DNA from 3 places in the Neobacillus sp. KR4-4 genome. Region 1 is predicted to be linked to each of the others. Evidence: riboswitches for the same ligand, from Rfam matches in the RefSeq annotation. Region 1 holds a riboswitch; each other region holds the start of a gene.
What was found. Region 1 has a riboswitch for cyclic di-GMP ahead of ACE198_RS18960 (hypothetical protein). Riboswitches for the same ligand answer to the same signal wherever they lie in the genome.
Positions count from the first base shown of each region.

Region 2: another riboswitch for cyclic di-GMP. It lies ahead of ACE198_RS14875 (TadA family conjugal transfer-associated ATPase); the one in region 1 lies ahead of ACE198_RS18960 (hypothetical protein).
Region 3: another riboswitch for cyclic di-GMP. It lies ahead of ACE198_RS18065 (anti-repressor SinI family protein); the one in region 1 lies ahead of ACE198_RS18960 (hypothetical protein).

Region 1 covers NZ_JBHHJU010000020.1:90,564-94,812, forward strand. Annotated here, with positions in the region: gene ACE198_RS18945 (NAD(P)-dependent alcohol dehydrogenase) at 1-130, opposite strand, end outside; gene ACE198_RS18950 (MerR family transcriptional regulator) at 420-836, shown strand; gene ACE198_RS18955 (alpha/beta fold hydrolase) at 1,125-1,976, opposite strand; cyclic di-GMP riboswitch class I at 2,168-2,251, shown strand; gene ACE198_RS18960 (hypothetical protein) at 2,280-2,672, shown strand; gene ACE198_RS18965 (zinc-dependent alcohol dehydrogenase family protein) at 3,190-4,185, opposite strand.
Region 2 covers NZ_JBHHJU010000013.1:69,044-73,292, reverse strand. Annotated here, with positions in the region: gene ACE198_RS14885 (YisL family protein) at 1-87, opposite strand, end outside; gene ACE198_RS14880 (fumarylacetoacetate hydrolase family protein) at 225-1,133, opposite strand; gene ACE198_RS14875 (TadA family conjugal transfer-associated ATPase) at 1,287-2,327, opposite strand; cyclic di-GMP riboswitch class I at 2,483-2,569, opposite strand; gene ACE198_RS14870 (spore germination protein) at 2,819-3,040, shown strand; gene ACE198_RS14865 (spore germination protein GerPB) at 3,058-3,288, shown strand; gene gerPC (spore germination protein GerPC) at 3,347-3,961, shown strand; gene ACE198_RS14855 (spore gernimation protein GerPD) at 3,958-4,134, shown strand; gene ACE198_RS14850 (spore germination protein GerPE) at 4,140-4,249, shown strand, end outside.
Region 3 covers NZ_JBHHJU010000019.1:5,924-10,172, reverse strand. Annotated here, with positions in the region: gene mgrA (L-glyceraldehyde 3-phosphate reductase) at 1-55, opposite strand, end outside; gene ACE198_RS18070 (lactonase family protein) at 211-1,272, shown strand; gene ACE198_RS18065 (anti-repressor SinI family protein) at 1,372-1,521, opposite strand; cyclic di-GMP riboswitch class I at 1,550-1,633, opposite strand; gene ACE198_RS18060 (VanZ family protein) at 2,183-2,662, shown strand; gene ACE198_RS18055 (DUF421 domain-containing protein) at 2,700-3,404, shown strand; gene ACE198_RS18050 (nucleotidyltransferase domain-containing protein) at 3,452-4,249, opposite strand, start outside.

The sequences.
Region 1 (4,249 bases):
CAGAATGGCAAATCCCTGCATATTTAATTTCAATCAGAACATCACGGGAATCAAGATCGCGTCTTTTAATTTCAGCCGCTCGAAACGGTTGGTCTGGACCATCAACAGCTCGTGCTTTAGCAGTTACCATTAATAAAACCTCCAATAATTTATATTTTTTCAAGAGGATTCACTTTAAACGGGACTCATTCATGTTCAAATTCCCCCTCTATCATATTTACCCTCTTCTCTCCCCTTGCAAAACAATATTAATCCTTAGAGTTAACTCTAGGTCAAGTAAAATAATCGAATAAATTTTTAGCCTTTTAATTTCCCTTTTTATGTATACGTACCTTTGACATTAAGCATTTAGCGTGATAAAATCCTCCCTATCCTAGAGTTAACTCGAAGTCCATATCAAAAAGGATGGGAGATAAATGATGAAGACTTATTCTATCAGCGAAGTTGCAAAAGAATTAAACCTTACAGTATATACCTTGCGTTACTACGACAAGGAGGGTCTTATTCCTTTTGTAGAACGAACACCTAGCGGAATACGAATGTTTAAAGAATCTGATATCGGCGCTCTAAAAGTAATTGAATGTCTAAAATCCACTGGGATGCCTATTAAAGAGATTAAAAATTTCATTGATTGGTGTTCTGATGGGGATTCCACTTTGCAACAACGATATGACATGTTTATGGAACGAAAAGCAAATGTAGAAGCACAAATGGAAGAACTAAAAAAAACCATGGAAGTAATCGAGCATAAATGCTTATATTACAAGACTGCATTGGATGCCGGCACGGAAGATATTCATAAAAATGATAAAATAGAAGTTTCTACTATTAATTAAGGCTCACAGTATTGCGGACATTTCTCCCTTTCGCTTGACGAGTTTCGTCCGTAAGAACCGGTATTGCGGACATTTCACTTTATCTCTTAACGAGTTTTGTCCATAAGAACTAGAGCTATGGACATTTCTCCTTAAATGTTAATGTATATAAAACCATCTATAGAAAAAAAGCCGAGCATCCCAATTCAAAATAAAATGCTCGGCTTTTTAGATTGAAAATACTTAAACTAAACCTTGCATAGCCACATCCTGGGTATCCATCCCTAATTCAATAGATTAACTTTCAATTTACCGAAGAAAATTCTCAATAAGGCTAATTTGCTCTTCCGTATTTAAAGCTGGGGCATGACCAAGTTTTGGAATCGTTACCATTTGACAGTTTGGTTTTTGCTTCATTTTTTCCGCAACATCAAGAGGAAGAACGTCGGAAATTTCTCCTCGAATGAGTAATATTTTTGATTGAATTGCTTCCCAGTAGTTCCATAAGTTTAGATCTTCTGTGTGCTGAAATTGCAAAGCAATGTTTGGATCATAATCAGGACTCATTCCACCCTCATCGCTTCTTCTACATGAGTATTGGGTAAAATCATTCCACTCCTCTTCATTCGAAAGACCAAATGTGGTATAAATGGTTTGATAATACTTCTTTAATTCACTAAAGGTTTTAAATTGCGGTGGATTCCCTACATAGCTAATAATTCGTTTAATGCCTTCAATATCCTGAACAGCATTTTCAGAAGCACCTGCTCCAATGTCATTTAAAACTAAATGTGAAATCCGGTTCTGATGATTAAGCGTTCCAGCAATACGCATTCCAATGGCTCCACCCATTGAGGTCCCAACCCATCGGACCCGTTCGATTCCTAAATGGTCCAATAATTGAATCGCCAGGTTACTGTAGTTTTCAAAACAATAGTCCTTTTCGGGGGAAGAACTCCATTGGCTCAATCCCCGCCCAATTGTATCCGGACAAAGGATATAGTAGTTTTGGGATAGATGGCGGGCTAAAGTATCAAAGTCTCGCCCATTTCGAGTTAAACCGTGCCAACAAACCACAGCTGGTTTCTGTGGATCTCCCCATTCTGTAAAATGAACTTCCATTCCATTAATCATTTCAAACCTAGATCTAGGAGAAGACATACAACCACCACCATTCATTTTTAATATTCCGACAATTAAATATTCGATTTACTGGCAAGAATCCCTTCTTCCACCTACTCACAATATATTTGAAATGGGAATTGATTTCTAATTTTTTCATAAAACGTCGGTATTTGTAGAACTTTATTTTGTAATTTTTGAAAAAATTGTAATATAATTTACATATCGTTTATAGATAACGGCAAACTTTTCGAAAGATTGGGACGCAAAGCTACGGGTCTAAGGTTTTAAACTATGATGGCTGGGCTGCCTAAAATAGGACTTATTTTAGGAGGCTAGATTATGAAAAAAATCAATTTGGAATATGCAATACTAGATCAAGACTGGGGAGTTCAAGAACTTGACAATTGTATTCGCCTTCTTATTGATGTGAAATTAAATTGGGATAAAATGGACTTAGAGCCTGAGGTGAAGAATGCCTTTCCTTACTTTCATTTAATTGTTGATCTTTATCCAAACGGATATATTAACTATGAAATGTATCATCATTTTAGTAATTTAAAATTTAAAAGATTTTCGTTTTATAGTTGCTGTGGACAAAAAGAAGGAATGGTTTGTTCGTTCTTTAATCAATATGCGTCGGAAGTTTTTTGCGAAGTTCTGAAAAAAGAGGAGAAGATTAAACACTTCTTTACTTGGCATCTCTCTAATAACAAAAAGAGTGTTAACCAGTAATATTACAATGGCCTTGAATGGAGCTTTTTTTGATTCTTAATATGATGGATGTTGTTAGAAGAGCTGCCAAAATTGGCAGCTCTGATTTTTCCGTTATAGCATCCTTTTTCCTTCAACGACCTTTTAAAGTGAGCCTCATTAGACTAATTTAAACTAGTAGAAATTTAAAATAGAATTGACTGTTTAAACCCTTCAACCATACTTCAATAAAATAAAATTTTTATGAAGTTCCCTTTCATTTATTGAAATCCTGACAGCTAAGTCTTCCGTTCTTAAAACAAAATCTTTTACTCCAATAAATTCAGATTCAGCAATCAAATAGAATTGTGTTCCCTTTTTTAAACCTTTAAAGTTATTCTTTAACTTATATACCTTCATTATTTTAACTAGTTTCTCCCATAATCTTTATTAACACAGACATTTACACTATTTTATTGACTTTTTGAGTCTGCTATCAACAAAAATCCAGTAATGCTCTTCAATTAGAATCAAATCTTATTCTAGAAAAAAAACAATTTTACCATTTATTTATCAATACAATCTTTCCAATTGCTTTATTAGATTCCAAAAAAGTATGTGCTTCATTTACTTGATCAAAATTAAAAACTCTTTCATCTACTAAAGGCTGAAGTTTCCCTTCCTCTACAAGATTTGTTACTTTTCGTAATATGTTCCCATATTCCTGCCTTTTTTCCTTATTCATAATTTTTAAAATCATAAAGGTAATATGTAATGATAGTGCCTTAGCATGCAGAGGTGACAAATCATGCGTTGAGCGTGCTGCGATGGATAATACGGTTCCGTAAGTGGCAGCAGCTTGGAAAGATCGATCTAGGTTTTCGCCACCGACCGTATCGAACACAACGTCAAACCCTTTTCCATCTGTATGTTCTATTACATACTCCTCCACTGACTGTTCTCGATAATTAATGGCCACATCTGCACCTAAACGCTGTCCAATGTTTAATTTTTCCTCAGATGAAGCTGTAGTATATACTTTTGCTCCAGCTACCTTTGCTAGTTGAATGGCGACATGACCTACCCCGCCTGTAGCTCCATGAATAAGGACCGTTTGGCCGTTTTGAATATTCGCACGATTATAAAGTGACTCCCATGCTGTAATCGTTACGAGAGGAAGCGCCGCTGCTTGTGCCATCGTTAAATTTCTTGGTTTAATAGCTAGAAGCTGCACATCCGCAAGCATATACTCAGTTAGGGCACCGTCTGTTCCTTTCACACCACCTGCGCAACCAAAGACTTCATCACCAATCTTGAACTCTGATACTCCGTCTCCAACCTCTACAACTACTCCAGCTACATCGCCGTGTAATATCGCTGGAAATTCTGGTGCAATTGCAGATACCACTCCAGATCGAACTTTTGTATCAATTGGATTTACACTTGTTGCTTTTACATGAATAACAACATGCCCAGGAATTGCCTCAGGCTTATGAACCTTAGCCATCTCAAAAACAGATGGATCACCAAATTTTTTAATCACTTGTGCTTTCATTTGATATCACTCCTCTCCTATCATTTTACATTAAGTATTTAATGTAGCTAAAATAATGTGAACT
Region 2 (4,249 bases), on a different contig from region 1:
TTTTTCTTTTCCACCCTTATGTAAAAAAAGTGCTACTACAAATAGAATTAATGCTAAAAGCCAAGCCGTAATATGACCGTGAATCAAGTTAGTTCCTCCTTTTGTATAAAATTTCTTTTAATTCGAACCTTATCATACCATAAACAGTTTATAAACACGAAAAAAAGCAAGTCAAATAAAGTTACAAATAGGAGAATGCTATAAATTATTTTTCAAGTATAGCTTTATTCTTGAATAGTATTCTTCAGTGTCCCAATTTTTTCAATTGTGACTGCCATCTGATCACCTGGAGATAAAAATTTAGGGGGCTTAAACCCTTTCCCTACACCAGCTGGTGTCCCAGTTGCAATAATATCACCAGGTTCCAGTGTCATTCCATCTGATAAAATGGAGATAACCTCTTCAATCGGAAAAATAAAATTCTTAGTATTTGAATTCTGTCTTAATTCTCCGTTTACTTTCGTCTCGATATTTAGGGAATTCGGATTATCGATAGAACTTTTATGAACAATGCAAGGTCCCATCGGACAGGTTGTGTCAAGGCTTTTGCCGATGAAAAACTGCTTGTGCCTCGATTGCAAATCTCGTGCGGTTACATCATTAATAATGGTATAGCCAAAAATGTAATCCAATGCCTTATTTTTTTTTATTGCCCGCCCCTTTTTACCAATGATGACGGCAAGCTCGCCTTCATAATCAAGTTGAGCCGTTATATTTTTGTGATTTAGGACCATTTCATTAGGCCCAATAACTGTTGTTGGTGCTTTTGTAAAGACCATAATATGTTCAGGGATATCGGCTTCACTCCCCATTTCAATCGCATGTTCTGCGTAATTTTTCCCGACACAAAAAATATTCTTACTTGGTCTCGGAATAGGAGCAAGCAAAGTTACCTGTTCAATTGGGACGAAAAAAGATGAAGTTTGTCCGCAATTAGTAACCCAATCCAGAACCTCTTTCACCTTTTTAATAAAGAGATCTCCTAAGTCGATACATTTAAGCAGGGAAGGAGGAAAACTTCTTATGCCCATTCTTGCTTCTTCAGCAAGGTTTAACAAAAGGACTGCGGCCTCAGTTTGGTCAAGCAATCCAACGAACAATTCATGGTTATATTCTACTGTCACAAATTTCACTCTTTTTCACCTCAATATGATTGTCTCACAATTAATATATTAAAAGAAATAACTCCCTCGAACAAATTTAGTGAACAAGAAAAAGCCGAACCCTATTTAAAGGAAATTCAGCCCCTAATCATTCATAAATTTAATGCCTCTTATTACCTGAGATTATTTAAACAATGACGCTGGAATATGAATCCCTGATGCCTCTAGGCGATCATAAAATTTGGGGCGGACACCAGTCGGTATAAGTTGTCCAATAATTTTCCCCTCAGAATTAATTCCTTTTTGTTTAAAGGAAAAGATGTCTTGCAGAACGATATTTTCTCCTTCCATTCCTTGAACTTCAGTAATATTGATAATTTTCCTTGTTCCATCCATTAAACGAGTTTGCTGGATAATCACATCGATTGCTCCTGCAATTTGCTCTCGAATGTCTTTAATAGAATTATTCAATCCTGCTAAAAGGACCATGGTTTCCAAACGGCTAATCATATCCCTTGGACTATATGAGTGCCCTGTAGCAAGTGAACCATCATGGCCAGAATTCATTGCCTGAAGCATATCAAGCGCTTCTCCACCACGGATTTCTCCGATAATAACACGGTCAGGTCTCATTCGTAACGATTTCTTGAGAAGCTCTCGAATCGAAATGGCTCTTTTACCTTTTATTTCGGAAGGTCGAAGTTCTAGTGAGATTACATGACCCTGTCCCAACTGAATTTCGGCAGCATCCTCAACCGTTACGATTTTTTCTTCATCAGGTATAAAATTGGAAAGGGCATTCAGAGTGGTTGTTTTACCAGACCTCGTACCACCGCTAACAAACATATTCAAGCGGGCTTTCACGCATGCATCTAGAAAAAATGCCATTTCTTCTGTCACTGTCCCAAAGTTGATTAGATCTTCAATTTGGTAGGGATCCTTTGAAAATTTCCTGATTGTAATGGCTGGTCCATTTAATGCAAGGGGAGGAATGATGGCATTAACACGTAAGCCATTAGGCAGCCTAGCATCTACCATTGGCGAACTTTCATCGATTTTCCATCCAAGTGGGGCAAGAATTTTGTCTATCATTGTCTTGACATGTTCATTGTCACGGAATTGTACTGACGTTAATACCAATTTTCCTTTACGTTCACAGTACACCTGGTTAGGTCCATTTACCATAACCTCTGAAACATCTTCATCTAAAATAAGGGGATTTATAGGTCCAAAACAGGTTAAGTAGTCGATTAGTTTCCACCTCCATAAAATAGAAATAACCCCGCCTTTACCAAAGGGGGGATAGAATTCATAGAATATTCATAGATACATAGAACAACTATGCAGACATGAATATCCATTATGAAACACCCTAATCTTTCGGTAACTGGCTGGCTTAGTGCAAATGCACCTTAGCCCCTATAGCTTTGCGTCACTGATTTTCATCAGGTTTGCCTTTATCGAGAAACAGTGTTTATTTCCGACTGATCTCTTACTCATATAATAGTCCCTTTCTAAACAACCGAAAACCCAACTTATTTATTATTTTCTGTACAAGCAAATAGGTAATTATAACTATTTCTAATCGATCGTTCTACAAATGAATATTAAAAATCGTATCGGATTTTTGATTTCAATAATTTTGGGCGTATCAATCACATTACCTTTACCCATACATAGGATGTAGAAGATACTATGAAAAAAGGGTGTTGAAAATGCCAGCAATTGTTGGAGTTGCACAGGTCATTACGCTTGGCAGCAGTTCTGTCTTCCATATTGGCGATGTATATAAAATCATGCCATTTTCTACCGCAAAAACATTTTCTGGCGCTGGTTCCTTTAACACTGGGGATAGCTTACAACTTCAAAATAATGTAAGTTCCACTAATACAAGTGATTCAGATGTTTACGATCAAGGGATTGCACTTAATGCTTAATGAATGGGTGATTTTAAATGAACTTTTATATCCAGCAGTCCATTCAGATTAATTTCATAAAAATTGGCGGGATTACCAATTCCTCAGTCTTACAAATAGGTAGTGCTGGGATTATTAAACCGATGGCTCATTTATATAATACTGGCGGATTTACTGGACCTGCACCACAAACAATCAAATCTTCAGGCTCTTTATTAGGGACACCATCAGTGCCCCTACAAGCCGCAGTAAGAAAACAGGATAAATAGGCCGCCGATCTTATGATAATCAATACGTTTATTGGAGAAATAATTGTGAGGTGATTATATGTATCAGGATTATTCCCAATATCTTCAATGGCTGCAGATGTGTATTCAAGCTCAGGAGCAAAGAATTCAGTCTTTAGAGAGCACTCTCCAAAAAATGCAAGCAGAAATCAAACAATTATATGAAAAACAGGCCATCCATGTAGACAAAATTGAGTATAAATTTGATCAACTAAAGGTAGAGACTCTTGAAGGTACGTTAAACATTGGTCTAAATCCATCCGAATTAGCAGGAATTGAAGACTTTGCCGTACAAAATCAATCCTTATCCACCCCAATATCACCAAAAGATCAAATGCAAAGATCAATGAAAATCGAGGAAGCCATTTATAGATATTTAGAATCGGATTTACCTCCTATAGTGGAAGCTACTCAGAGAGAATTGAACGTTCTGCCAAATGACGAGTATTTAGCATTCATAAAACAAGACATCATTAAACAGCTTCCGAGTAGGATAGAACATCATTTAAACACCCATCCTGCGGACAATCGCACGATTGCAGATGCCCCTTCAGATGATTTAATTATTGAAGCATTAAAGAAGGAAATACAAAACGGGGTAATGGTCTTTTTTAGTAATTTACCTGATAACCTGAAAGGGATGCATACAGAATGAACTTTGTAGTTTATAACCGTGAACTCTTTGTCCAAAACATCAAAATCACCGGGGTGGCAAGTTCCTCGTTAGTAATGGTGGGAGATACAGAAACAATCCAGTTAGCCTCTACTTTTGATACCCCTGCGGAATCATTAATTATAGGTCCTTTTGTTCCGCTATCACCGGAGTGAACAACATGCTGCAGAGAACCTCTTGTGTAGATACAATTAATATTAAAATCGTCTCTTTTTCCTCTACGGTACAGATAGGGGATTCCTGTATTATAAATGGTCTTTCAAGAGCACT
Region 3 (4,249 bases), on a different contig from region 1:
CACTCCGATTATACTTCATTGATTCATAACGATTTTCTGCAGCTTGGTAAACCATGTGGGGTACCCTCATTTCTATTCGCTTTTGGATAAAACTAACACCCAAACTATACCATATCAAATTAATTTTCAGTTAATTCAGGTTCTATATTTGAGTAATAAATAAAATTTCTGCTAAAATAAACAGACTACATTTTTCGAGGAGCCAAAAAAATGACAAACAACCAAACATTTATCGGTTATATTGGAACATACACCAAGGGCGGCAGCGAAGGAATCTATACGTTTAAACTAAATACGGATAAGAAAAGAATCGAAGATATTCAAGTTGCAGCTGCACAGTTAGAGAATCCAACTTATGTCACGATCAGTAAGGACAATCGATACCTCTATTCTGTGGCTAAAGAAGGAGAAAATGGAGGCGTAGTTGCTTATTCCATAAACAGGGAAGGCGGATTAACCGAGCTCAATCGTCAGTTACTTCAGGGCTCATCGCCTTGTCATGTGAGTGTTGACAGTAACAACCGTTATGCATTCAGTGCCAATTATCATAAAGGATCGGTAGAATCTTATTTAATTAACCAGGAAGATGGAACGATTCAACCAGCTGCATCGGTTATAAAACATGAAGGTTCTGGTCCAGACCCAAGACAAGAGAAACCGCATACCCATTATGCCGGCATCACCCCTGATGAGAATTATCTAGCAGTGGTTGAATTGGGTATTGATGCTTTAATTACTTATGCAGTCAACAGTGATGGAACACTTTCAAAAGCGCACTTTCTTCCATTAAAAGCTGGAAGCGGACCAAGACATTTAGTTTTCCATCCGAACCAAAAATTTGCATATATCATGACAGAGTTTAGTTCGGAAGTGATTGTTTTATCCTATCATTCGGAAAATGGTCATTTTACAGAGAAACAATATATTTCAACGCTTCCTGAAGATTTCACCGAGAATAATCAAGGAAGCGCCATTCATATTTCATCTGATGGACAGTTTGTTTATGCGGGGAATCGTGGCCATAACAGTATTGCTGTTTTCCGTGTAAACCAAGAAACGGGAGAGCTTAGTTTTGTTGATCGCACCTCCACTGAAGGTGATTGGCCGAGAGATTTTATGTTCGACCCAACAGAGAAATTCATTGTGGCGTCAAACCAAGAGTCCAGTAACCTCGTCTTGTTTTCGCGTGATGAAAACACAGGAAAACTTGCATTGATTCAGGCTGATATCGAGGTTCCGTATCCGGTTTGTGTGAAGTTTTTAAATTATTAAAATTAAAAAAACAGCTTAACAAATTGCTCATTAATTTGTTAAGCTGTTTTTTTAATCAATTGAATATTGCGAAAATTAAACACTCAATTACCCCTCTTATTAATTATATTCCGGTTCAATCGTCTTTAATCCAAGGGAGCGATTTAGGAAATCCCTAATTTCATCAATAGAGAGTCCTATCTTTTTAGCTTCATTAATAAGATCTAACCATTCTGTATCAATATCTTGTTCAACGGTTAATGCAGGCAAAATTAACCCTCCTAAAATGATTACTATTTTAGGTAACTCAGCCATCCTAGTTAAAAACCTTAGACCTGTAGCTTTGCGTCCCAATCTTTCGAAAGGTTTGCCTTTGTCATTCATAGTATTAAAGTATTAAATTATTATAGAATAAACTAATAGTACTATAGTCTTGATGGAAACTAAATGAAAATATTTCCAAAAATATCGACAGAATTTCGACAAAATTTATATAAACCAATTAATCGTAGTTTAGAAGTTTTAAAACACATTTCTCACATGTTACCTGACCTATTTCAATAAATTTAATTTTTTTAAGGGTCTTCCTATTAATAATCCGATCCTTGTTAAAGACTATACCGCATGCACAATGATAGGAATCCTTCACAATGTGAATCTTGTTTCTTTCTTTTATTAGTGGATATATCATGATTCCCCTTCTTTTCTAATTATTAGTTCCTAAAAAAGAACTTCCTTTGTTCATTATAAAGAAATTGTAGAATTTTGTAAACGGAGAGGAGTTAATTTTACCCAGATAAATTTCATTCACCTATAATACGAAAGTGGTAGATTATTGGATTATTTTAATGTGAATATCCCCGTTTGTTCTTTAAAAGGAACAATGGTAAAATGTATATTAAGAAATAATAGTTAGTTAGGAGCAAGGACTTTGGATCATCAACCGATACAAGGTAGTTGTAGAATCGATAAGAAAAGAAAGACACAGAAACGATTTCTTTTCATAAAAGTTCTATTGATTATTTTATGGGGCCTATTTTTGTTGGTAAATACCTGGACTGAGAGTATAGAGCGACTAATATATTTACATTCTTTTGGATTAAAGTGGGTTTCAAATCCTGATTTTTTGTCTTTTTTTTATTTTAATGATTTAACTTTGATTCATCCTGAATTTATTAAAATTAAATTAGGACATTTTGTTGGTTTTGCGATCATGGATTTTCTTCTCTTCAATCTATTTAGAAGTCACAAATATTCTATTGGCATATCCATTATTTTTGCGTTTTTAACAGAATTCCTGCAACTGTTTTTTGGTAGAGATGGACGGCTTTACGATTTAGTTATTGACTCATTCGGTATTTTATCAGTATTTTTTATATTAAAAGTACTTATTCGTGACAATACTAAGTAAGACGTTTACAAGGTAAGGAAGTGACTATTTGCCTTCAATGGATTTTTTGCAAGCTCAAGAAACGCTTAATTTAATGGAGTGGATTTTAAGAGCTGTAATTGGATTCTTCTTTATGCTCATTGTTGCTAAACTAATGGGACAACGTGCCATTTCTCAATTAAGATTACTTGATTTCGTTATCGCCCTAGTTGTTGGTAATATTATTGCCCATCCATTATCAGACGAGCACCTTGGAATGAAAGGTGCGATGACTACAACCATCGTATTGGTGGTTCTGTATACCGGTGGTTTATTTATCAGTTTAAAATCAACCCGCATCGGAAAGTTTCTAGACCCCGATCCATTTCCTCTTATTAAAGAAGGAGAAATTCTTTATAAAGGGTTAAAGAAAGCTAGAATTTCAATTGATTATTTATTAGCAGAGTTGAGAAAAGAAAAAATTGAGGATGTAAAAAAAGTAGCATTAGCGCTATGGGAATCAGATGGGAAACTTTCCATTTTCTTAGATCCGCAGTATGAGCCGATTACGCCATCCACCTACCAGATGACAACGAAGCCTTTTGATCTCCCACAGACCGTTATAAGAGAAGGCAAGATTGTTCATCATACACTAGAAGAAAAAAACAAGAATGAAAGGTGGCTTGTGGATACTCTTAATCAAACACATCAAACAGGGATCCAGAATGTTTTGTTAGCCACAATTGATGGGGAAAACAATTTGAGGGTATTCATTTATAAATAATTGCATATGAAAGAAACATAAGCCATCTGGTTAGGTTAGATGGCTTATTAATGTGGCAATACCGCCTTTAATAGACTAGTAAGTCTCTTCTTATACAACAAGAGGTACATTTTCTTGCCTTGTGACTGCTCATCTATTTGTGAAGATACTTCATATTCTGAAGGCCAAAGCCAGTTACCAATTTCAATCAATGTATGTTTGAATGTATCATAGCTAAAAAATTGATAATCGAGGAAATCCCAGTACTGCCTAAATGCCTTTAAAGTTTGGTATTCCCAAAGAGTATTCACTTGAAATGGGAACATCTTGATTTCGTCTAAGTGTGGAAATTGCTGATAAACGATGGATAAGGTCCTGATGTTCCGCTTTAAGGTTTGGTGAGATTCCGCGAGCTGTATGAAATGGTCAAAATCAATCTCCTTCCTCTCCTTGTCAATGACTTGAATAATATCCATAAAATATTTCATTGAGTCTAAATTATGGCGCCAGCCGTGAAGGCAAATCATATAAAAGGTATGAAGTGGGGAAAGTTCTTTAATATACCCGGATTGGCTCACGGGTACCGACTGCTCCCAAAGATCATTTATATTAAACCTCGAGGTACTTCTTTTTACCAAATCCCAATGTAATTCCACCACTAGCGGCGTGGGCGAATCAGGTAATTTCTTGCTAAAACTACAATGAAAATGACCAGGTATGGACTCTTCTTCCACCGTAAAACCTAACGATTTAACAGATTCAATGGCGATAGTAAGATCCTGAATTTTGACTAATAAATCAATATCAGAGGTAGCCCTTGCCCCGATGTGGCCAAAATATTTCTCAGCAAAATAAACCCCTTTCAG